DNA from 3 places in the Nocardioides sp. NBC_00850 genome. Region 1 is predicted to be linked to each of the others. Evidence: riboswitches for the same ligand, from Rfam matches in the RefSeq annotation. Region 1 holds a riboswitch; each other region holds the start of a gene.
What was found. A riboswitch is a leader RNA that binds a small molecule or an ion and turns the genes downstream of it on or off. The one in region 1 is predicted to bind cobalamin.
Positions count from the first base shown of each region.

Region 1 (7,499 bases):
CAGCTCGGCCGTCTGGTGGCCCTCGCTGAGGACGATCACGCGGTCGGCCATACCGAGCACCTCGGGGAGCTCGGAGGAGATCATCAGGATCCCGAGACCCTCCTGGGCGAGGGTCGAGAGCAGGCGGTGGACCTCGGACTTGGTGCCGACGTCGATGCCTCGGGTGGGCTCGTCGATGATCAGCACCTTGGGCCGGGTCGAGAGCCACTTGGCCAGGACGACCTTCTGCTGATTGCCGCCCGAGAGCGTGCCGGCCAAGGTGTCGAGCGTCGCGGCCTTGACCTCCAGCCGGGCGGCCCAGTCGGCGGCCGAGCGGTTCTCGATGCCGGTGCTGATCAGCCCGGTGCGGGCGAGCCGGCCGCTCGTCGGGAGAGTGATGTTGCGCGAGATCGGTGCGTCCAGGACGAGACCGTGCTGGCGGCGGTCCTCGGGGACGAACGCCAGCCCCATCTCGATCGCTCGTCTCGGGTCACCCGGCGGGACCGGCCGGCCCTCGAGGGTGACCTCGCCGCTCTCGTAGGGGTCGACGCCGAAGATCGCCTGCGCGACCTCGCTGCGCCCGGCTCCGACGAGGCCGGCCAGGCCGACGATCTCGCCCTCGCGGACGGTGAGGCTGATGTCCTGGAACAGGCCGGTGCGGGTGAGGCCCTTGACCTCGAGCAGGGGCTTGCCGACGGTGGCCTCGAGCTTCGGGTAGAGGTCGGAGACCTCGCGCCCGACGAGCCGCTGGACGATCTCGTCCTCGGTGACCGCCGAGATGGGGTCGGTGGAGATGTAGGCGCCGTCGCGCATCACCGTGATCGTGTCGCAGAGCGCGAACACCTCATCGAAGCGGTGCGAGATGAAGACGACGGCGCAGCCCTGGTCGCGCAGCGTGCGTGCCACACTCATCAGCCGCTCGACCTCGTTGCCCGACAGGGCGGCGGTCGGCTCGTCCATGATCAGGACCTTGGCGTCGAGCGAGAGCGCCTTGGCGATCTCGATCAGCTGCTGGTCGGCGATCGAGAGACCCTCGGTCGGACGGTCGGGCTCGATCGGGACACCCAGCCTGGCGAAGAGCTCGACGACCTCGGTGCGCATCGCGGCGCGGTCGATCTTGCCCCAGCGGTTGGTCGGCTGGCGTCCCATGAAGATGTTCTCGGTGACCGAGAGGTCGGGGAAGAGGGTCGGCTCCTGGTAGATGACCGCGACCCCGGCCTGCTTGGCGTCGGCGGTGTTGCGGAAGTCGACCTGTTCCCCGGAGAGCAGGTAGTCGCCGGCGTCGCGGCGGTAGAGCCCGGCGACGATCTTGACCAGGGTCGACTTCCCGGCACCGTTCTCCCCCACGAGCGCGTGGATGGATCCGGCCTCGACCCGGAGGCTTCCGGACCGGAGGGCGCGTACGGGGCCGAACGACTTGGCCACGTCCCGCAGCTCCAGTGCGGCGGGTGTGTCCGGCATGGGCAGCTCCTCGAATTGAAAGGTTTCAAGCCTGGTTTACGCTAGTGATGGCAATCACATACGTCAACACTCTGAGGCCGCTAATTTGAGCGAGATCCGGACTTTGTCATCAGACCGCGTCGGCGCCCGCCCACATCCAGCCGGGAATCCCGCCGCGTCAGACGGCGTTCAAAGCTCCATGCACGCACTCTGGGTATGGGCACATCCGCACGCGTCATCACTCAACGGACGGCTGCGCGAGGTCGGCATGAAGGCGCTCGGCGCGGCCGGCTGGAGCGTCGACGAGATCGACCTCTATCGAGAAGGTTTCAATCCACTTCTGGTGGAGCGGGGCGAGGCCGACGTACGCCGCCACCAGGACCGGCTGCGGGAGGCCGATCTGCTCGTCGTGCAGTTTCCGCTGTGGTGGTATTCGGTGCCGGCCATCCTCAAGGGCTGGATCGACCGGGTCTTCGAGTCGGGGTTCGCCTTCGACGTACCGGATCCGGAGACCGGCAAGCCGCTCAAGTACGGCAAGGGCGGACTGGTCGGCAAGCGCGCGCTGACGATCGTCACCGCCGGTGACCGGTCCGCGACCCTGGGTCCGCGCGGGATCAGCGGCGACATCGAGGACGTCCTGTGGCCGTTGCTGCACGGCACGTTCTGGTACACCGGGATGGACCCGCTGCGCCCGCACCTGATCACCGACACCGACACCATCGACGCCCAGGTGATGGCCCGGATCGAGTCCGACCTGAGCGTACGTCTCGAGGGCGTGATGACGGAGCCGCGGATCGACTACCGGCCGATGGCCGAGGAGCACTACGACCACACGATCAGGCTCCACGACTCGGTCGCGCCCGGGAAGGACGGGCTGAGCGCCCATCGCGAGGGCTGAGGTCGTGCCCCCTAGGGGCGGAGCCGCCTGCTACGGTCTTGGAGCCAGCCGCTCGGGACGTAGTCCCGGCACGGGAACCCGGTGAGAGTCCGGGACTGACGCGCAGCGGTGTGGGTGACGGACGGGACACTGTGCCACTGGGCCCTCGGGCCTGGGAAGGCGTCTCGCGCCGGTCGATCCCGAGTCCGAAGACCTGCTGGCCCTGCAGCAGACCGCTGCCGGTCAGGACGGGCGACGCGCACCAGCCCGCGACCCGCTCGAGGACCGACGTGCACCCCTCCCGCACCATCCGAACGTTCACCGCGAGCACCGTCCTGGTGCTCTGCTCCGCGCTGGCCGGCTGCGCCGCCGACCAGTCCTCCGGCGCACAGCAGGCGGCCGCGGACACCGCAGGCTTCCCGCTCACCCTGACCAACTGCGGGCGCGAGATCACCCTCGAGGCACCGCCCGAGCGCGTCGTCTCGCTCAACCAGGGCTCCACCGAGATCCTGCTCTCGCTCGGTCTCGCCGACCGGATGGCCGGCACCGCGACCTGGACCGACCCGGTGCTCGGCTCGCTGGCCGCGGACAACGAGCAGGTGCCCCGGCTGGCCGAGAACGCGCCCTCCTACGAGCGCGTCCTGGAGGCCGAGCCGGACTTCGTCACGGCCTCCTTCATCAGCACCCTGGGTGAGGGCGGGGTGACCACACCCGAGGACCTGGGGAAGCTCGGCGTGGGCTCGTATCTCTCCCCCGCCGAGTGCCTCAAAGACAACGAGGGCGATGACGACGGCACCCGCCACGACCCCCTCGAGATCGACACGATCTTCCAGGAGATCACCGATCTGGCGCGGATCTTCGGCGTCCCCGAGCGGGGCGAGGAGCTCGTCGCCGACCTGACGAAGCGGCTGGCGACCGCCCGGACCGAGGCACCGGCGGGCGAGGTGAGCGCGATGTACTGGTTCGCCAACTCCGAGTCGCCCTATCTGGCCGGCTGCTGCGGCGGCCCGGGGATCATCGGCCGCACCCTCGGCGTCGAGAACGTCTTCGACGACACCACCGATGAGTGGCCGCAGATCAACTGGGAGACCGTCGCCGAGCGCGACCCCGATGTCATCGTCGTCGGTGACCTGACCCGCAAGAGCCAGACCGCCGAGACCGCCCGCGCCAAGATCGACTATCTGAAGAGCAACCCGGTCACCGCGCGGATGGAGGCGGTCCGGAACGATCGCTTCGTGACGCTCTCCGGAGCCGAGCTCAATCCCTCGATCCGCACCGTCTACGCGGTCGAGAACGTCGCGGACCAGCTGGCCGATCTAGACCTCCGCTGATGCCCGTACGCCTCCCCCGCGCCGGCGTCCTGCTGGTGGCGCCGCTGGTGGTGCTGGCCTCGGTCGCCGGCGCCATCACCGTCGGGCCCTCCGACCTGAGCGTCGCCGACGTCTACGGCGTCGTGGCCGACCGGGCCGGGCTCGGGCTCTCCGACCTGACCCTGCTCCAGCAGAGCATCGTGTGGGACCTGCGGCTGCCGCGTACGTTGCTGGCGGGGATCTGCGGGGCCGGACTGGCGATCTGCGGAGTGATCCTGCAGTCGCTGCTGCGCAACCCGCTCGCCGACCCGTTCGTGCTCGGCATCTCCTCGGGAGCCTCCACCGGGGCGGTCGCGGTCGTCGTGCTGGGCATCGGGTCGGGCGCGATCGGTCTCTCCACCGGGGCGTTCGCGGGCGCGCTCGTCTCGTTCGCGCTCGTGCTGCTGCTGGCCTCGCTCGCCGGCGGCACCACCGACCGGCTCGTGCTGGCTGGCATCGCCGCCACCCAGCTCTTCTCGGCACTCACGTCCTTCATCGTGTTCACCTCGGCCGACGCCGAACAGACGCGTGGGGTGCTCTTCTGGCTGCTCGGGTCGCTCTCCTCGGCGAGCTGGACCGACGTACTCGTCTGTGGGGTGATCGTGCTCGGCGGGCTGCTCTGCTGTGTCGCGGGCGCCGGGTGGCTGGACGCGTTCGCGTTCGGCAACGATGCGGCGGCCTCGCTCGGCGTCGACGTCACGCGCATCCGGGCCGCGCTCCTCGTGCTCACGGCGCTGATGACGGCCGTCATCGTCTCCACGTCCGGGGCGATCGGCTTCGTCGGGCTGGTCCTGCCCCACCTCGCCCGCGCGCTGGTCGGGGTCGGGCACCGGCTGCTGCTCCCGGCCACCGCGCTGCTCGGCGCGATCTTCCTGATCTGGGTCGACACCGCGGCCCGGACGGTGATCGATCCCGAGGAGCTGCCGGTCGGGGTGGCGACCGCGCTGGTCGGGGTGCCGGCCTTCGCGCTGGTGCTGCTGAGGGCGCGCCGATGACCGCGCTGGAGGCTGGCCGGGTCCACTGGGCTCCCCGTGGCCGGCTCGTCGTCGACGAGGTGTCCCTGCAGGTCGAGGACGGCACCACCGTCGGACTGCTGGGTCCCAACGGGTCCGGGAAGTCCTCGCTGATCCGGATCCTGGCCGGGCTCCGGCCGCCGGACTCCGGTGACGTCCTGCTCGACGGCAGCCCGCTCGCCGGCATGTCCCGGCGCCGGCTGGCCCGCCGGCTCGCGGTCGTCGAGCAGGAGCCGGCGACCAGCCAGGATCTCCGCGTACGCGACGTCGTCGCGCTCGGCCGGATCCCCCACCGCCCGTCCTGGGCCCCCGACGGCGCCCACGACCGCGCCGTCGTCGAGGAGGCCGCCACCCACGCCGGCATCGCCGACCGCCTCGACCAGCGCTTCTCGACCCTGTCGGGCGGTGAGCGGCAACGTACGCAGATCGCTCGCGCCCTCGCCCAGGAGCCGGAGATCCTGCTCCTGGACGAGCCGACGAACCACCTCGACGTACGCCACCAGCTCGCCCTACTCTCACTGGTCCGCCGGATGCCCACGACCTGCCTCGTCGCCCTGCACGATCTGAACCTCGCCGCCGCCTACTGCGACCAGGTCTTCGTGCTGTCCGAGGGCCGCGTCGTGGCCGGCGGACCGCCCGCGCAGGTCCTCACCGAGACCCTCATCGCCGAGGTCTACGGCGTACGGGCCCGGGTCCACCACGACGACGGCGTCGTCATCCGCTTCCTCGGCCCGGCGTGACGAAGGACCGCTACGCTTGAGCCTCCGGACGGAGGAACCCGTGAAGAGACTCGGCATCACGGCAGGGATCGTCGCCCTCGCCCTTCTGGCCGTCGCGTGCGGTGACGGCAGTGGCGACCGCGACACCGGCGGCAGCCCCGCGGGCGGCGACGAGCTCAGCGCGGCGGACGCGACGGCGTACGACGAATGCTTCGACGCGACCTGCGAGGTCCTCGTCGAGAAGGGCACCGAGATCGAGCTCGACCCAGACCTGGAGTGGGAAGCCACCCCAGGTCTGGGAGCGAGCAGCTGGCAGCTGGCCACCATCACGGACCTCAGCGACACCGAGGTCGGCTTGACGCTCTCCGCAGCGGACGCCTCGAGCACGGGCGGAATGGCCACGATCCTTCCCGTCGGGGACGGCAAGACCTACTACCTCAAGGGCATGACCGCGAAGGTTCTCGACGCCTCCGGAGGGCAGGCCGTCCTGTCACTGAACTGGTCCAACGACTGAGGTCACTCAGAGCTGGGAGTCGTAGACGCGTACGTAGTCCACGACCATGCTCTGCGGGAACTGGGTCGTGCCGTCGGGGTTGCCGGGCCAGTTGCCGCCGACGGCGACGTTGAGGATGAAGAAGAACGGCTGGTCGAAGACCCAGGGGTTGGCGCCGGTGTTGGCCGTGGTGAAGGTCTGGTAGGCGACCCCGTCGACGGACCAGGTGATCGAGCCGGGCTGCCAGTCGATGGCGAAGGTGTGGAAGGTGTCGGCGAAGGACCAGCCCTGCGGGTGCATGTACTGACCGGTGATGCCGTTGCCGCCGGAGTATCCCGGGCCGTGCAGGGTGCCGTGGACCAGGTGAGGCTCGTAGCCGACGTTCTCCATGATGTCGATCTCGCCGGCGTTCGGCCACGGCGTGTTCGGGAACTGGCCGCCCAGCATCCAGAAGGCCGGCCAGATCCCCTGGCCGCGCGGGATCTGGATCCGCGCCTCCAGGCGGCCGAACTTCGGCTGGACCTTGCCCTTGGTGGTGAGTCGGGCCGAGGTGTAGCCGCTCCCGCTCTGGCGAGCGGTGATGACCAGGTTGCCGTTGCCGTCGAGGGCGGAGTTGTCGCGAGAGTCGGTGTAGGTCTGCAGCTCGTTGTTGCCCCAGCCCCCGCCTCCGGTCTCGAAGTTCCAGTTGGCGCCGTTGGGGGCGCTGCCGGCAGGCCCGTCGAACTCGTCGGACCAGGTCAGGGCGGCCGCCTCGACGTCTCCGGTGCGGCTTGCTGCGCTGCCCGCGTCGGGGCCGGGCACGGCGGCCGGCGCGGCGAGCGGGGCGACCAGGACGAGAGCCAGAGCGGCGGTCGCCGTGAGTGTGGTGCGGATGGTGCGGATCCTCGAGCTACGCATCGAACGCTCCTTCATGGGGGTCAACTGTAAGGCGACCTTACTGTTATTTGCCGTCCTGCGGAACGGAAACGCCGGGCGACGTCCGGTCACCGCGAGAACCCGCTCGATGCGCTCTAATTGGTCCCCGGAGCGGGGCCATCGGGGGCCCTGCAGGTGAGGTGATCGCATTGGCACGGGATCCATACAGGCCACGGACGCCGATCATCGGCATGACGATGGTGTTCCTCGCATTGGCGATCGTCGGGGTGACGGCGTACCTGCATCTCGGCTGGTGGTCGCTGATCGGCTACGCCGTGGCGGCGGTCGTCGCCGTGGTCGGCGGGTGGCTCCTGTTCAAGGACGTGCCCGAGCCACCGCACTCCGGACCGGGAGCGAGCCGATGACAGACACCGAAGACCAGACCAGCGGCCAGGTCAGCGGCCTGACCGACGAGGACGAGGGCTACCACAAGAGCCTCAGCCCGCGGCAGCTGCAGATGATCGCGATCGGCGGCGCCATCGGCACCGGACTGTTCCTGGGAGCGGGCGGCCGCCTCCACGAGGCCGGACCGGGCCTGTTCCTCGTCTACGCCTTCTGCGGCGTGTTCGTCTTCCTCATCCTGCGCGCGCTCGGCGAGCTCGTGCTGCACCGACCCTCGTCGGGGTCGTTCGTCTCCTACGCCCGGGAGTTCCTGGGTGAGCCGGCCGCGTTCGCCGCCGGCTGGATGTACTTCCTGAACTGGGCGATGACCTC
Region 1 is NZ_CP108845.1:2,791,363-2,798,861, reverse strand. It holds gene OH802_RS13700 (sugar ABC transporter ATP-binding protein) at 1-1,440, opposite strand, end outside; gene OH802_RS13695 (NAD(P)H-dependent oxidoreductase) at 1,619-2,317, shown strand; cobalamin riboswitch at 2,346-2,533, shown strand; gene OH802_RS13690 (ABC transporter substrate-binding protein) at 2,587-3,627, shown strand; gene OH802_RS13685 (FecCD family ABC transporter permease) at 3,627-4,640, shown strand; gene OH802_RS13680 (ABC transporter ATP-binding protein) at 4,637-5,398, shown strand; gene OH802_RS13675 (hypothetical protein) at 5,439-5,891, shown strand; gene OH802_RS13670 (family 16 glycosylhydrolase) at 5,898-6,767, opposite strand; gene OH802_RS13665 (hypothetical protein) at 6,977-7,150, shown strand; gene OH802_RS13660 (amino acid permease) at 7,147-7,499, shown strand, end outside.

Region 2 (7,499 bases), 230 kb from region 1:
CGTGCTCGCACAGCAGGGCGTGAGCGTCACGGTCCTCGAGGCCGCGGAGACCGTCGGCGGTGGCACGCGCACCGCGGAGCTGACCCTGCCCGGGCTGCGCCACGACATCTGCTCGGCGATCCATCCGCTCGGGGTGGCGTCACCGTTCCTGCGTGAGCTCGAGCTGGATAAGTACGGTCTGACCTGGCGTTACCCCGAGATCGAACTCGCCCATCCCCTCGACGAGGGCGAGACGGCGCTGCTGCACCGCTCCATCGAGAAGACGGCCGCCGGACTGGGCGTCGACGGGCGGCGCTGGGAGCAGGTTTTCGGCCCGGTCGTACGCGACTTCGACTCGATCTCCGACCACGTCCTCGGCCCGATGCTGCGCGTCCCGCGACACCCGTTCCGGATGGCCGCCTTCGGGATGCGGGCCGCGCCGCCGGCCACGGTGCTCGCCCGGGTCTTTCGTGAGGAGCGTGCGAAGGCGCTCTTCGCCGGCTGCGCCGCGCACGCTTTCCAGCCGCTGCACCGCCCTGGCACGGCCGCGGTGGGCGCCATGCTCCTGGTCAGCGGACATCGCTTCGGCTGGCCGGTCGCCGAGGGCGGTTCGCATGCGATCACCCTCGCGATGGCACAGCTTCTCGAGGAGCTCGGCGGCACGGTCGTCACCGGCACCACGGTCCGCGGCCTCGCCGACCTGCCCGAGTCCGATGTCACCTTGTTCGACACCAGCCCCGGAGCCTTCGCCGACATCGCCGGCGACGCTCTCCCCGAACGGCCGCGCCGGGCGATGCGGAGATGGAAGCACGGCCCCGCGGCGTACAAGCTCGATCTGGCCGTCCGCGGCCCGATCCCGTGGCGCGACCCGGATATCGCTCGTGCGGGGACCGTCCATCTCGGCGGGACCCTCGCCGAGGTGGCGACCAGCGAGCGGGAGATCGCGGCCGGCCGGATGCCGGAACGGCCGTTCGTGCTGCTGGGACAGCAGTACGTCGCCGACCCGTCACGCTCGGCCGGCGACCTCAACCCCGTCTGGGCCTACGCCCAGGTCCCGCACGCCTACGAAGGCGAAGCGACCGATGCTGTCCTCGCCCAGATCGAGCGCTTCGCCCCCGGCTTCAGGTCGCAGATCGTCGACACCCACGTCACCACGCCGGCCGACTACGCGGCGTACAACCTCAACTACGTCGGCGGCGACATCGGCACCGGCGCCAACACCCTGCGCCAGCTCATCATCCGCCCCACCCTCGCCACCTACGACACCGGCATCCCCGGGATGTTCCTCTGCTCCGCGGCCACCCCGCCGAGCGCCGGCGTCCACGGCATGTGCGGCTACCACGCCGCCCACCGCGCCCTCCGCCACCTGGCCGCGACGGGGAAACCAGGTGCCGGCGACGTACGTCCTGGCTAACGTCTGGCCCATGCCGCAAGCCCGTCTGCGCACCGAGCGCCTCGACCTGGTCCCGTTGAGCGAGGAGCATCTGCCGTTCCTGGTCGAGCTCAACTCGGACCCGGTGGTGCTCCGCCATCTGTTCACCCGCGCGCTCAGGCCGGAGGAGACCGAGGAGCGGATGCACAAGTGGATCCGGGTGGCGAAGGAGACGGAGGCGCTGGGCAAGTGGATCGGATTCTCGGGCGGTGAGGCCGTCGGGCTCTACATGTTCGAGCCGCCCGACAACCCGCCGCGCACCGATGCCGCCGAGCTCGGCTACCGGCTCCCGCAGCGCCACTGGCGCAAGGGGTTCGCGAAGGAGGGCTCGCTCGAGCTGCTCCGTCACGGTTTCGAGGAGCTCGGGATCGATCGGGTGATCGCGCAGACGATGGCGGTCAACGAGGCCTCCCGGGCGACGATGGTGTCGGTCGGGATGAGCTTCGTACGCTCCTTCCACGAGGACTTCGCGGAACCGCTCGCCGGGCACGCCGACGGAGAGGTCGAGTACGAGATCACCCGCGAGACCTGGCTCGCGCGCCGCGCGGGGTAGGCTGCGAGCACGCTCGTGGCGCAGGAACCCGGTGAGAGTCCGGGGCGGTTCCGCCACTGTGACGTCCGTACAGCTTCTGGGCACGGACACAGCCAGACACTGGCCGCGGGCTATCCGACCGATCGACGGGGCGAGAACCCCTAGGAGGAACTCGGCATGGCCGACTCTGCACGCGTACGCATCGCCCTTCTGTCCACCTCGGACACCGACCTGCTCTCGGCCCGTGCCAGCGGCGCCGACTACGCCTGGGCGAACCCGTCGCGGGCGACCGACCTCGAGCAGGTCGTGGCCGATGCCGACCTGGTCGTCTTCCGGCTCCTCGGCTCGCCCACCGATCTGTGGGACGGTCTGAGCGCCGTCAAGGAGCGCGGCACCCCGGTCGTGGTCCTCGGTGGTGAGCAGCAGCCGAGCGCCGAGCTGATGGAGCACTCCACCGTCCCGATGGGTGTCGCCGCCGAGGCGCACCGCTATCTCGCCGAGGGTGGGCCGGGCAACCTCGCCCAGCTGCACGCGTTCCTCTCCGACACGGTCCTGCTGACCGGCTTCGGGTTCGAGCCTCCGGCGACCGTCCCCGCCTGGGGCTTCGCGGAGCGGCCCGGACAGGCCGATGAGACTCTCCCGCGCATCGGGGTGCTCTACTACCGAGCCCACGAGACCAGCGGGAACACCGCGTTCGCCCACGCGCTGGCCGACGCCATCGACGCGACCGGCGCGGCCACCGGCGTACCCGTCTTCGCGGGTTCGCTGCGCTCGGCCCCCGACGACCTCTACGAGGCGCTCGGCACCCTCGACGCACTGATCGTGACCGTGCTCGCGGCCGGCGGCTCGGTGCCCGCCTCGGCCAGCGCCGGTGGCGAGGACGAGGCCTGGGACGTGGAGCGGATGGCGGCGCTGGACATCCCGGTGCTCCAGGGCCTGTGCCTGACCAGCTCGCGCGCGGAGTGGGAGGCCTCCGACGACGGCGTCACGCCGCTCGACTCGGCCAACCAGATCGCGATCCCCGAGTTCGACGGGCGGATCATCACCGCCCCCTTCTCCTTCAAGGAGCTCGACGAGCAGGGTCTCCCCCACTACGTCGCCGACCCCGAGCGCACCGAGCGGGTCGCCCGGATCGCGGTCAATCACGCGCGCCTGCGGCACACGCCCAACCCGGACAAGCGCCTCGCCCTGGTGCTCTCCGCCTACCCCACCAAGCACTCCCGGATCGGCAACGCGGTCGGCCTGGACACCCCGGTCTCCGCGATCCGGATGCTGCGCCGGCTCCGCGAGGAGGGCTACGACCTGGGGCAGGACAACGAGGTCGTACGCATCATCGATGGCCTCGACGACACAGAGGCCGGCGATGCGCTGATCCACGCACTGATCGCGGCCGGCGGCCAGGACGAGGAGTGGCTGACCAACGCGCAGCTCACCGACGCCCACGTACGCATCTCCAAGGCCGACTACGACGAGTGGACCACGGATCTCCCTGCTGACCTGCGCGAACAGATGGTCGAGACATGGGGACCGACGCCGGGCAAGCTCTTCGTCAACGACAACAACGAGCTCGTCCTGGCCACGCTCCAGGCCGGCAACATCGTCATCCTGATCCAGCCGCCGCGCGGGTTCGGCGAGAACCCGGTCGCGATCTACCACGACCCGGACCTGCCGCCGTCGCACCACTACCTCGGTGCCTATCGCTGGCTCGAGCACGGCTTCCGGGCCGACGCCGTCGTGCACCTCGGCAAGCACGGCTCGATGGAGTGGCTGCCCGGCAAGAACGCCGCGCTCTCGGCGTCCTGCGGACCGGATGCGGCCATCGGCAACATGCCGCTGATCTACCCGTTCCTGGTCAACGACCCCGGCGAGGGTGCCCAGGCGAAGCGCCGGGCGCACGCCACGATCATCGACCACCTGGTGCCACCGATGGCACGAGCGGAGTCCTACGGCGACATCGCGCGGCTGGAGGGGCTGATGGAGGAGTACGACCGGATCTCCTCCATGGACCCGGCCAAGCTGCCCGCCATCCGCGGCGAGATCTGGCAGCTGATGAAGGCCGCCGAGCTCCACCGCGACCTCGGCATGGAGGAGCGGCCCGAGGACGACGACTTCGACGACTTCATGCTCCACATCGACGGCTGGCTCTGCGAGATCAAGGACGCCCAGATCCGCGACGGCCTGCACATCCTGGGCGCCGCGCCCGAGGGTGAGGCGCGGGTCAACCTGGTGCTCTCGATCCTGCGTGCGGCGCAGGTGTGGGGCGGCGTCGGCGGTGCCGTGCCCGGGCTGCGGGCGGCGCTCGGGCTCAAGGAGGGCGCCGACACCCGGGCGGTCGACGAGATCGAGACCCAGGCGAAGGATCTGGTGCAGCGGATGGACGCGGCCGGCTGGGATCCGGCGGTCGCCGAGACGCTCCACGACGACCCCGCCGTGCGGCAGGTGCTCGTCTTCGCCGCCGAGCAGGTGGTGCCGCGGCTGAACGGGACGACCGACGAGCTGTCCGCCGTCCTGCACGCGCTGGACGGTGGCTTCGTCCCCGCGGGGCCGTCGGGCTCGCCGCTGCGGGGGCTCGTCAACGTACTTCCCACCGGGCGCAACTTCTACACCGTCGACCCGCGCGCGGTGCCGTCGCGGCTGGCGTGGCAGACCGGGCAGGCGATGGCCGACTCGCTGCTGCAGCGCTACCTTGACGAGACCGGCGACTACCCGACATCGGTCGGGCTATCCGTCTGGGGCACGTCCGCGATGCGTACGTCCGGAGACGATGTCGCCGAGGTGCTCGCGCTGCTCGGGGTGCGCCCCGAGTGGGACGAGGCCTCCCGCCGCATCACGCACCTCGCCGTCATCTCGCTCGAAGAGCTGGGCAGGCCCCGGATCGACGTGACCGTACGCATCTCCGGGTTCTTCCGCGACGCGTTCCCGCACGTGGTCTCGATGCTCGATGACGCGGTCCGGATGGTGGCCGGCCTCGACGAGCCGGACACCGACAACTTCGTCCGCGCGCACACCCTCGAGGACCTCGCCGATCACGGCGACCAGCGCCGCGCGACGTCCCGGATCTTCGGCTCCAAGCCGGGTTCGTACGGTGCCGGGATCCTGCAGGTGATCGAGGCGGGCAACTGGCGCTCCGACCAGGACCTCGCCGACGTCTATGCGGCATGGGGCGGCTTCGCCTACGGCCGCGACCTCGACGGCGCCCCGGCGGCCGACGACATGCGCGCCAACTACCGCCGGATCAAGGTCGCCGCCAAGAACGTCGACTCCGCCGAGCACGACATCGCCGACTCCGACGACTACTTCCAGTACCACGGCGGCATGGTCGCGACCGTCCGCGCGCTGACCGGCAGCGAGCCGAAGGCGTACGTCGGCGACTCCACCTCCCCCGACGCCATCAAGACCCGCACGCTGCAGGAGGAGACCAACCGCGTCTTCCGGGCCCGGGTGGTCAACCCGCGCTGGATCTCGGCGATGCAGCGCCACGGCTACAAGGGCGCCTTCGAGCTGGCCGCGACCGTCGACTACCTCTTCGGCTTCGACGCGACCGCCGGTGTGGTGCAGGACTGGATGTACGAGAAGCTCGCCCGCGAGTACGTCCTGGACGAGACCAACCAGGAGTTCATGCGATCCTCGAACCCGTGGGCCCTGCGCGGCATCGTCGAGCGACTGCACGAGGCCGCCGAGCGCGGGCTGTGGGAGTCTCCCGACCCCGAGGTCGTCGCGGCGATGCAGGAGATCTATCTCGACATCGAAGGTGATCTGGAGGAGGAATGAGTTCTTCTGGCAAGCGTCGGATCAAGATCATCGGGGTCGGCCCCGGTGACCCCGACCAGGTCACCCTCGAGGCCGTGGCCGCGATGCGGTCGGTCGACTACTTCCTGGTCACCGACAAGTCGGGCACGGTCAAGCAGGGCATGCCCGACCCGCTGGTCCGGGCCCGCGAGGAGCTGCTCGACCGCCATCTCGATCAGCCCGCCCGGGTGGTCAAGGTCGCCGACGCACCCCGCGAGCGGCGTGAGGAGTTCACCGGGACCGACGCGGAGTACCGGACCGCCGTCGCCGACTGGCACCGGGCCCGGGTCGAGCGATATCTCGCCGTGCTGGCCGAGCATCCCGGCGACGTCGGCTTCCTGGTCTGGGGCGACCCCGCCTTCTACGACTCCACGATCCGGGTCGTCGACCAGATATCCGAGCAGCTCGACATCGAGGTCGACGTCATCCCCGGGATCTCCTCGGTGCAGCTGCTCGCCGCCCGACACCGGCTCGTCCTCCATGACGTCGGGCGGCCGCTCTACGTCACCACCGGCCGCGCCGTGCTCGAGGCCGTCGAGGCCGGCCACGACAACCTCGTGGTGATGCTCAACCGGGTCGTCGACCTCCCCGGACTCGAGGACTGGCGGATCTGGTGGGGCGGCAACCTCGGCACCCATGAGGAGGAGCTGGTCGCCGGCACCGTCGGCGAGGTCCTTCCGGCCATCGACAAGGCGCGGACCCGGCTGCGCGAGACGTCCGGCTGGGTGATGGACATCTACCTCCTTCGGGCTCCGAAAGCATGAGCGGGCTGCTGGTCGCCGGCACCACCTCCGACGCGGGCAAGTCGGTCGTGACAACCGGCCTGTGCCGGGCGTTCGCCCGCCGCGGCGTCAAGGTGGCGCCCTACAAGGCCCAGAACATGTCCAACAACTCGATGGTGGTCTCGACAGGCTCGACCACCGGAGGAGGGGACGGGACGACCGCCGAGATCGGCCGGGCGCAGTGGGTGCAGGCGCTGGCGGCGCGGGTCACCCCCGAGCCGTCGATGAACCCGGTCCTGCTCAAGCCCGGCTCCGACCGCCGCAGCCACGTGGTCCTGATGGGGCATCCCGCGGGCGAGGTCTCCTCGCACGACTGGGAGGCGGGACGCCGGCATCTGGCGACCGCGGCCCACGCGGCGTACGACGATCTGGCCTCTCGTTTCGAGGTGATCGTCGCCGAGGGAGCGGGGAGCCCGGCCGAGATCAACCTGCGGGCCGGCGACTACGTCAACATGGGGCTGGCTCGGCATGCCGGGCTGCCGACCGTGGTCGTGGGCGACATCGACCGGGGCGGGGTGTTCGCGGCGATGTACGGCACCCTGGCGCTCCTCGAGCCTGAAGACCAGGCTCTGATCAGCGGTTTTGTGATCAACAAGTTCCGTGGCGACGCCGGGCTGCTCAAGCCCGGACTCGACTCGCTGGAGTCGCTCACCCGGCGCCCGGTCTTCGGGGTGCTGCCCTGGGAGCCGTCGTTGTGGCTCGACTCCGAGGACGCGCTCGACCTCGAGGGGAGGCGCGCGGAAGCCAGCGCCACCCGCAAGGTCGCGGTCGTACGCCTCCCCCGCATCTCCAACTTCACCGACGTCGACGCGCTCGGGCTGGAGCCGGACCTCGACGTCGTCTTCGCCTCCTCGCCGGCCGACGTCGCCGATGCCGACCTGGTCGTCCTGCCCGGCACCCGGTCCACGATCAGCGACCTGGCCTGGCTCCGCTCGCGTGGCCTCGACGTGGCCCTGACCGAGCACGTACGCCGCGGCCGCCCGCT
Region 2 is NZ_CP108845.1:2,562,436-2,569,934, reverse strand. It holds gene OH802_RS12585 (phytoene desaturase family protein) at 1-1,393, shown strand, start outside; gene OH802_RS12580 (GNAT family N-acetyltransferase) at 1,404-1,964, shown strand; cobalamin riboswitch at 1,942-2,087, shown strand; gene OH802_RS12575 (cobaltochelatase subunit CobN) at 2,121-5,714, shown strand; gene cobF (precorrin-6A synthase (deacetylating)) at 5,711-6,496, shown strand; gene OH802_RS12565 (cobyric acid synthase) at 6,493-7,499, shown strand, end outside.
Region 2: it holds a riboswitch for cobalamin, as region 1 does, so the genes downstream of both, OH802_RS12575 (cobaltochelatase subunit CobN) here and OH802_RS13690 (ABC transporter substrate-binding protein) in region 1, are expected to answer to the same signal.

Region 3 (7,499 bases), 240 kb from region 1:
ACATCCACCGTCGGTCGAGGGCCACTTCGTTCAGACCCTCGCGCCAGCGAGCGTGTCGAGACCAACACGGTCCCCTCGAGCGCGACAGCGGACCGTGTTGGTCTCGACACGCCTCCGCCCAGCGGCTCCGGCGGCTCGACCAGCGGGAGTGGCGGGTCGACCAGCGGGGGCGGGGTTGCCGATCCGCTGCGGCACCACGGGGATGTCGAGGTGGGGGAGGGGCTGCTCGACTTCGCGGTGAACGTCTACCCCGGCGAGCGGCCGGGGTGGCTGGACCAGGCGCTCCACGAATCGCTGGCGTCGGCGGCCTACCCCGACGAGGAGCCGGCGCGGGCGGCGCTGGCCAAGCACCACGGCCGCGAACGTGCCGACGTGCTCCCGACGGCGGGGGCGGCCGAGGCGTTCACGCTGGTCGCGCGGGCCAGGCCATGGCGGCGGCCGGTCGTCGTCCATCCGCAGTTCACCGAGCCCCACGCGGCGCTCGAGCAGGCCGGCCACACGGTCACCGAGGTACGCCTCCGGGCCGAGGACGGGTTCGCCCTCGACCCCGCGGCCGTGCCCGAGGACGCGGACCTGGTCGTCGTCGGCAATCCGACCAACCCCACCGGCGCGCTCCATCCCGCCGCCACCCTCCGCGCCCTCCTCCGTCCCGGCCGGCTGGTCGTGGTCGACGAGGCGTTCATGGACGCGGTGCCTGGGGAGCCCGAGACCCTCACCGGGCACCGCGAGGACGGCCTGCTGGTGATCCGGAGCCTGACGAAGCACTGGTCGATCCCCGGAGTACGCGCCGGCTACGTCGTCGGCGACGCCGCCGCGATCAGCGACCTGGAGGCGGTGCGTACCCCGTGGTCGGTCTCCGCCACCGCGGCTGCCGCGATGCTCGCCTGCGCCACCGAGCGCGCCAGCGCCGAGGCCCGCGAGCGCGCCGAGCGGATCGCCACCTGGCGCGACCATCTCGAGGCCGGCCTACGAGACCAGCAGATCGAGTACGTCCCCTCGGCCGCCTCCTTCGTCCTGGCCCGCCCGGGCGCCGGAGTCCGTGAGGCCCTGCGCGAGCAGGGCATCGCCGTACGCCGCGCCGACACCTTCCCCGGCCTGGGCCCGGACTGGGTGCGGATCGCGGTACGCCCCGAGGGCCCGACCGACCAGCTCCTGGCCGTGCTGAGCCAGACCCGGGCAGCGTCGTGAGCCCGCGGGCGGTCGGGCTCCTGGCCGGCTTCGCGCTGGACCGCCTGCTCGGGGACCCGCGGCGATACCACCCGGTCGCCGGCTTCGGCTCGGTCGCGATGAAGGCGGAGCGCGCCTGGTACGCGGACGACCGGGCCCGAGGCGTCCTCCACACCGCGACGCTGGTCGGCGGAGCGGTGGCCCTCGGCGCCGCCGCGGAGCGGCTCGCCCCAGGCCGGATCGGCACGACCCTGGTGACCGCGGCCGCGACCTGGGCAGTCTTGGGCGGCCGCTCGCTGGAGCGGGAGGCGCTCGCCGTCCACGCCCACCTCGACCGCGACGACCTCCCCGCCGCGCGGCAGCGGCTGACCCACCTCGTCGGCCGCGACACCGAGGAGCTCGACGCCTCCGAGGTCTCCCGGGCGGTGGTCGAGAGCGTCGCCGAGAACACCTCCGACGCCGTGGTCGCACCGCTGGTGTGGGGCGCCGTCGCGGGCGTACCCGGCCTGCTCGGCTACCGCGCCGCCAACACCCTGGACGCGATGGTCGGGCACCACAACGACCGCTACGAGCACTTCGGCTGGGCCAGCGCCCGCCTCGACGACCTGCTCAATCTGCCCGGCTCCCGCCTCTCCGGCCTGCTCACGCTGGTCGCCGCGCCGTCGCGGGCCAGGCAGGCGTGGGAGGCCTGGCGCCGCGACGCCGCGCGCCACCCGAGCCCGAACGCCGGCGTCGTCGAGGCGTCCTTCGCGGGCGCTCTCGACATCCGACTGGGCGGAACGAACCGCTACTACGGCAACCGGATCGAGCACCGCGCGGTGATGGGCGACGGCCGCGACGCCGCCCCCGCCGACGTCGTCAGTGCCACCACGCTGGCCCGCCGGGTCGGCATCGGCGCGGCCCTGGTCGCGGCGGCGTACGCGGTGGTCGTTCAGCGCTCCTGACGGAACGCCCGGGCCAGGACCGCGGGCGGTGCCTCAGCGATGCCCGGTCCGCCGGCGCGGGTCCACTGGGCCAGCGCGTCGGCCACCCTCGCCGAGCCGGCCCTGGCGACCCAGACCGGCCGCGCGCCGCGCTGCCGGCCCTCGGGTGAGGGGCCGACCACCACGACGTCGGCCCGCTCGCAGGGGCCGAGGCAGTCGGCGACACGTACGGTCGCCGACTCCCCGGCAGCTGCGTTCAGCGTGGTGAGCACGGCCGCATGGTCCACCCCGGGCGACTTCCGCTCCGTCCCGCAGCAGCATCCGCGGCAGACCGTGAGCGTCGGCCGCCCGGCCGCCTCGCTCATCCTTCGCAGGCCGCGCAGTCAGGGCCGTTCTCGATGGCGCAGACCTCGGCGTCGCTCCAGTCGTCCCAGGTCAGGTCGTCGATGGCGTCGGTGGTGGTCGGGGTCTCGTTCATGGTCATGCCTCTCCGTCGAAGGAATCAGGGGAATCAGTTGGTGCGGGTCTGCTTGCTGGCCTGGATGCCGGCCCGTGAGCGCAGGTAGTACAGGCTCTTGATGTTCGGGTCGAGCAGGGCGAGCTTGTGGATCTTGCTGATGTACTGCGGGGTCGCGTCGGCCTGGAAGAACAGGTTGAGCGACTGGGCCTGGTCGATGTAGACCTGCCGGTCCGAGGCGCGGGCGAGCAGGATCTCCTGGTCGATCTCGTAGCCCGTCTTGAAGACGTCCTTCTCGTGCTCGTCGAGCCAGTCGACGTGCTGGACCGAACCGCCGTGGTCGACGATGTCGTCGATGTGCGCCTGGTCGTAGACCCCGCGCTCCTCCATCACCTCGACGAGGTTCTGGTTGGCCCGCGGCATCTCGCCGGCCGAGGTGGTCTGGTTCCAGACGTTGGCGACGTACGGCTCGATGCCCTGGCTGGTGCCGCCGACGATCACCGCGGTGCTCATCGTCGGGGCGATCGCCATCAGGTGGGAGTTGCGCCGCCCGACGCACCACTCCGGGATGCCCGCGACCGAGCCCATCCACCGCGACGCGGCGTCGGCGTGCGACGAGATCCGCTCGAAGATGTCCTTGTTGAGCGCCGCGGCCTTGTCCGACTCGAACGGCACCCGCTGCTTCTGCAGGTAGTCGTGGTAGCCCATCACGCCCAGCCCCAGGCTGCGGGCCTTCTCGGTGTAGCGCACCGCCCGCTCCAGGCCGCGGATGGTGCGGGCCTTGCGCAGGAACGCCTCGGCGACCGCGTCGAGGAAGACGGTCGCGACGTACGCCGTGTCCTGGTCCTTCCACTCGTCGTAGGTCGAGAGGTTCAGCGAGGAGAGCACGCAGGTGTAGGAGTGGTCCTCGTCGCTGAACAGGGTGATCTCCGAGCACAGGTTGGAGGCCTTGTTGGCCAGCCCGTTGGCACGGTAGGACTCGGTCTGGGCGGCGTTGACGGTGTCGACCTTCCAGATGTAGCCCTTGCCCAGGACCACCCGGATCTTCAGCACTCGCTGGTAGCGCTCCAGGGCGTCCTTGTCGCCGGCCAGCATCCGGTCGATGAACGCCTGGCTGAAGATCCAGCCGATGTTCTTGTTGGCGGGCTCGCGGAAGATCAGGTCGGCGAGCTCGAAGAAGTCCGGGTGGTCCACCGGGAGGTAGCCCGCCCAGGAGCCACGGCGGGTGGCGCCCTGGCTGATCTGGTTGGTCATCTCCACGAAGTTGCAGAAGACCGGGACCACGCCGTTGGCCTTGCCGTTGTCGCTGAACTTCGCGCCACGGGGCCGGACGTCACCGAGGTACGCCGAGGTGCCGAACCCGTTCTGGGAGAGGATCGCCGCCTCCTTGAGGGTCTCGTAGAAGCCCCAGACAGAGTCCTCGACGTACGATCCCTCGCACGAGACGGGCAGACCCCGGTCGGTGCCGAGGTTGGACAGCACCGGTGTCGACGGGGAGAGCCAGCCGTTCCAGATGGCCTCGAAGAACCGCTCCGTCCAGGAGACGCCGTCCTCGCGGGGGTACATCTCGTCGGCGAGGTCGCCGGCGGTGCTGGCGATGGTCTCGTAGCGCTCCCGGACGCTCTGGTCGGCGACGGTGTACTTGGCCTTGAACATGGCGTAGCCCGCCGTGGTCATGAAGGCGGGCACGACGCCCTCGGCCTGCAGGGCCTTGCGCTCGGCGGAGAGCGCCTCCCAGTTGTTGTTGCTCATTAGAAGCTGAACTCCGTCTCGCCGATGTTGCGGTTGTATTCGTTGCCGGTGACCTGGAAGAAGTCGTGGAACTGGGTGCCGTTGATGCCGCTGTAGAACCATTCGGCGATCGGGTTGGCCTCGACGTTGAACAGCGGCTCCATCCGCATGTTCTCCAGGGTCATGTCGATGCGGGACCTCACGAAGGTCTCCAGGTCGGCCTGGTCGATGCCCGCGATCGGCCCGTGGTCGAAGAGCATCTCCACGATCCGGGCCTCGTGGGCGTAGAGGTGCTCGGCGACGCCACGGACCCTCGCGAAGAGGTCGTCGCGCTCGGCCTCGAACTTGTCGTCCGGGACGGTGGCGGCGTACTCGTCGAGAGTGGTGTTGAACAGCCAGGCGCCGCCGGTGGCGTGCAGGTTCTCGTCGCGGGCGGAGAAGTTGATGCCGCTGATCACGTTCTGCAGCAGGTTCTTCCCGCCGGACTGGAAGTGCTTGAGGAAGGCGAAGTTGGAGTAGAGGACGCAGTTCTCCATCAACGTGAAGACGCTCAGCGCGTAGAGCAGGTCCTCGTCGGCGATCGCGTCCCACACGAACTGGATCCGCTCGGCCAGCACCGGGTCGTTCTTGTAGGAGTCATAGAACTCCTCGGTGTCGATCATCAGCACCTTGTTGAGCTTCGCGTAGAACGGCGCGTGCATGTTCAGCTCGGCGAACGAGAAGGCGTTGGCCATCATCTGGACCTCCGGACGCGGGAACGCGTGGAAGATCCGGTCGCCCCACACCTCGCCGCCGAGGATCAGCTCGTAGATGGTGAACAGCTTCAGCGTCGTCTTGACCGCCGCCTGCTCGGCGTCGGTCATGTTGACCAGGAAGTCCTGCTTGTCGTTCTCGACCGGGATCTCCTCGGCGGTCCAGAAGATGCTCCGCTGCTTCTTGGCCAGGTCCTCGGCCATCGGATAGTCGAAGACGTACGCCGACTTCTCGGTGCGGATCGGTAGACCCTCGGTGTCGATCAAGCCCCATGCCCCTTGCTCACGCAGGCCCCCGGCCCGCTGGATGTCTCGTGCATCCGTGCCGGGGCAGGGAGGACGGCGGCAGCGCGCCGGGCGGACCCGGTCACGTGGTGCTCGCTCGATCCCCTGACCTTCCCTCGAGGTCGCGGACCCCACCATGAGGTGGGCACTGGCAGGTCTTCGGACTCGTGGGCGTCATCGTGCTCGGTCCTAGTGGCCGTCGCTTCCCAGGAGCCGGCTTGCTCCCAGTGCTTCGTGACGGCGGTCGTTCCCACTCACCGCTGCGGGGCAGTCCCGGACTCACACCGGGTTCCCTCTTGCCTCTCCCGCCCCGTCGCCGAGGTGGGAGAACCAGCTGCGAGGACCACTATATGCGGGAATTACACCAATGCAACTTCCTAGATCTTGTGTTCCGCCGTGTCGCCGGAAACTTCCCCGACACCGTCCCTGCGGCCCGTGCTAGCCTCTGCGCCGAGTCGAACGCATCCTGATGGATGCCAGGGAACTCCGGTGTGAATCCGGGACTGGCGCGCAGCGGTGAGGGCGACGGTGACGCTAGGCAGCCACTGGGGACCGGGTCCCTGGGAAGGCGGCGTCACCGGGTGAACCCGAGTCCGAAAACCTGTCGGCTCAGATGTACGTCACGGCCCTCGCGACCAGGGTCCAGAGGACCTGAGAGGCCGATCGCCGTGGAAACGCCGTCCCGCGAGACCCTGAGCCCGCGCGAGACCCTGAGCCCGCGCCGTGCCCGTGACCGGAGACGACGAGTCCCGTTCGTGCCGCTGGTGACTGCGCTGCTGCTCGCCTCGGCGCTCAGCGCCGTCGCGTCCCTGGCCTTCGGGTCCGAGCGGATACCGATCGGTGAGGTCATCGCGGCGGTCGGCGACCGGCTCCAGGGCGACGCCCCGGGGAAGTGGGACGTGATCGTGTGGGAGCTGCGCGTCCCCAGGGCGCTGATGGCGCTCGCCGTAGGCGCCGGCCTGGCCGTCGCCGGTGCGGGCATGCAGACCCTGGTCCGTAACCCGCTCGCCGACCCGTTCCTCCTCGGCATCAGCTCGGGCGCCTCGGTGGGAGCGACGGCGGCGATCACCACCGGGGCGCTGGGCGGCCTCGGCATCTATGCGGTCTCCGGCGGCGCGCTGCTCGGGGCGGTCGGCTCGGCCATGCTGGTGTGGCTGGTGGCCACCGCGCAGGGCGGGTTGACCCCGATCCGGTTGGTGCTCTCGGGTGTCGTGCTCTCCTCGGGGCTCTCCGCGATCGCCTCGTTCCTGGTCTTCATGAGCGATGATCCGCGCGCGGCGGACTCGGTGATGTTCTGGATGCTCGGCAGCGTCGGTGGCGCCAGCTGGGAGAAGCTGTGGCTGCCCGCGATCCTCAGTCTCGTCCTGGGGCTCGCAATGCTGGCGCTGCACCGTTGGCTGGACGCGCTGGCCGCCGGCCCCGAGACCGCCGCGGCGCTCGGCGTGGACGTCGCGGCGCTGCGTACGACTCTGTTCGTCGCGCTGGCCGTGCTGGTCGGGGTCCTGGTCGCGGTCAGCGGTGGGATCGGGTTCGTCGGGCTGATCGTGCCGCACGCGGCCCGGCTGCTCGTGGGCGCCCAGCACCGGGTGGTGCTCCCGGTCGCGGCCCTGGGCGGCGGGGTGTTCCTGCTGTGGGTCGACGTGCTCGCCCGGCTGGTGGCCCGGCCGCAGGAGATCCCGTTGGGCGTGGTCACCGGCGTCGTCGGCGCGCCGCTCTTCCTGCTGCTGCTCGGGCGCGGTCAGTACCGGTTCGGCGGTGACCGATGAGCGACTTCCAGCCCGCGCTGCGGCTGCGTGGGGTCGCCGCCAGGCTGGGCGAGCGCGAGGTGCTTCGCGATGTCGATCTGGACGTGCCGGTGGGCACCCGCCTCGGGATCGTCGGTGTGAACGGCGTGGGCAAGTCGACCCTGCTGCGCATCCTCGCCGGGGTGCTGCGGCCCAGCGCCGGGCACGCCTACCTCGCCGATGACTCCGCCGAACTCCGCGAGACCACCCGGATCGGCTCGCGTGAACGCGCCTGCCGGATGGCATACGTCCCCCAGGAGGAGGTCGTCTCTGCCGAGCTGCTCGTCGGTGAGATGGTGGCGCTGGGCCGGGTACCCCGCACCCGGCCCTGGTCCCGAGGCGGTCGGCAGGAGCGTGAGATCGTCCGGGCGGCTCTCCATGCCGTCGGCCTCGCCGACCG
Region 3 is NZ_CP108845.1:2,549,156-2,556,654, forward strand. It holds gene OH802_RS12495 (cobyrinate a,c-diamide synthase) at 1-1,188, shown strand, start outside; gene OH802_RS12500 (cobalamin biosynthesis protein) at 1,185-2,111, shown strand; gene OH802_RS12505 (hypothetical protein) at 2,099-2,362, opposite strand; gene OH802_RS12510 (hypothetical protein) at 2,452-2,574, opposite strand; gene OH802_RS12515 (ribonucleotide reductase N-terminal alpha domain-containing protein) at 2,602-4,299, opposite strand; gene OH802_RS12520 (ribonucleotide-diphosphate reductase subunit beta) at 4,299-5,297, opposite strand; cobalamin riboswitch at 5,448-5,665, opposite strand; cobalamin riboswitch at 5,755-5,939, shown strand; gene OH802_RS12525 (FecCD family ABC transporter permease) at 6,071-7,081, shown strand; gene OH802_RS12530 (ABC transporter ATP-binding protein) at 7,078-7,499, shown strand, end outside.
Region 3: it holds a riboswitch for cobalamin, as region 1 does, so the genes downstream of both, OH802_RS12525 (FecCD family ABC transporter permease) here and OH802_RS13690 (ABC transporter substrate-binding protein) in region 1, are expected to answer to the same signal.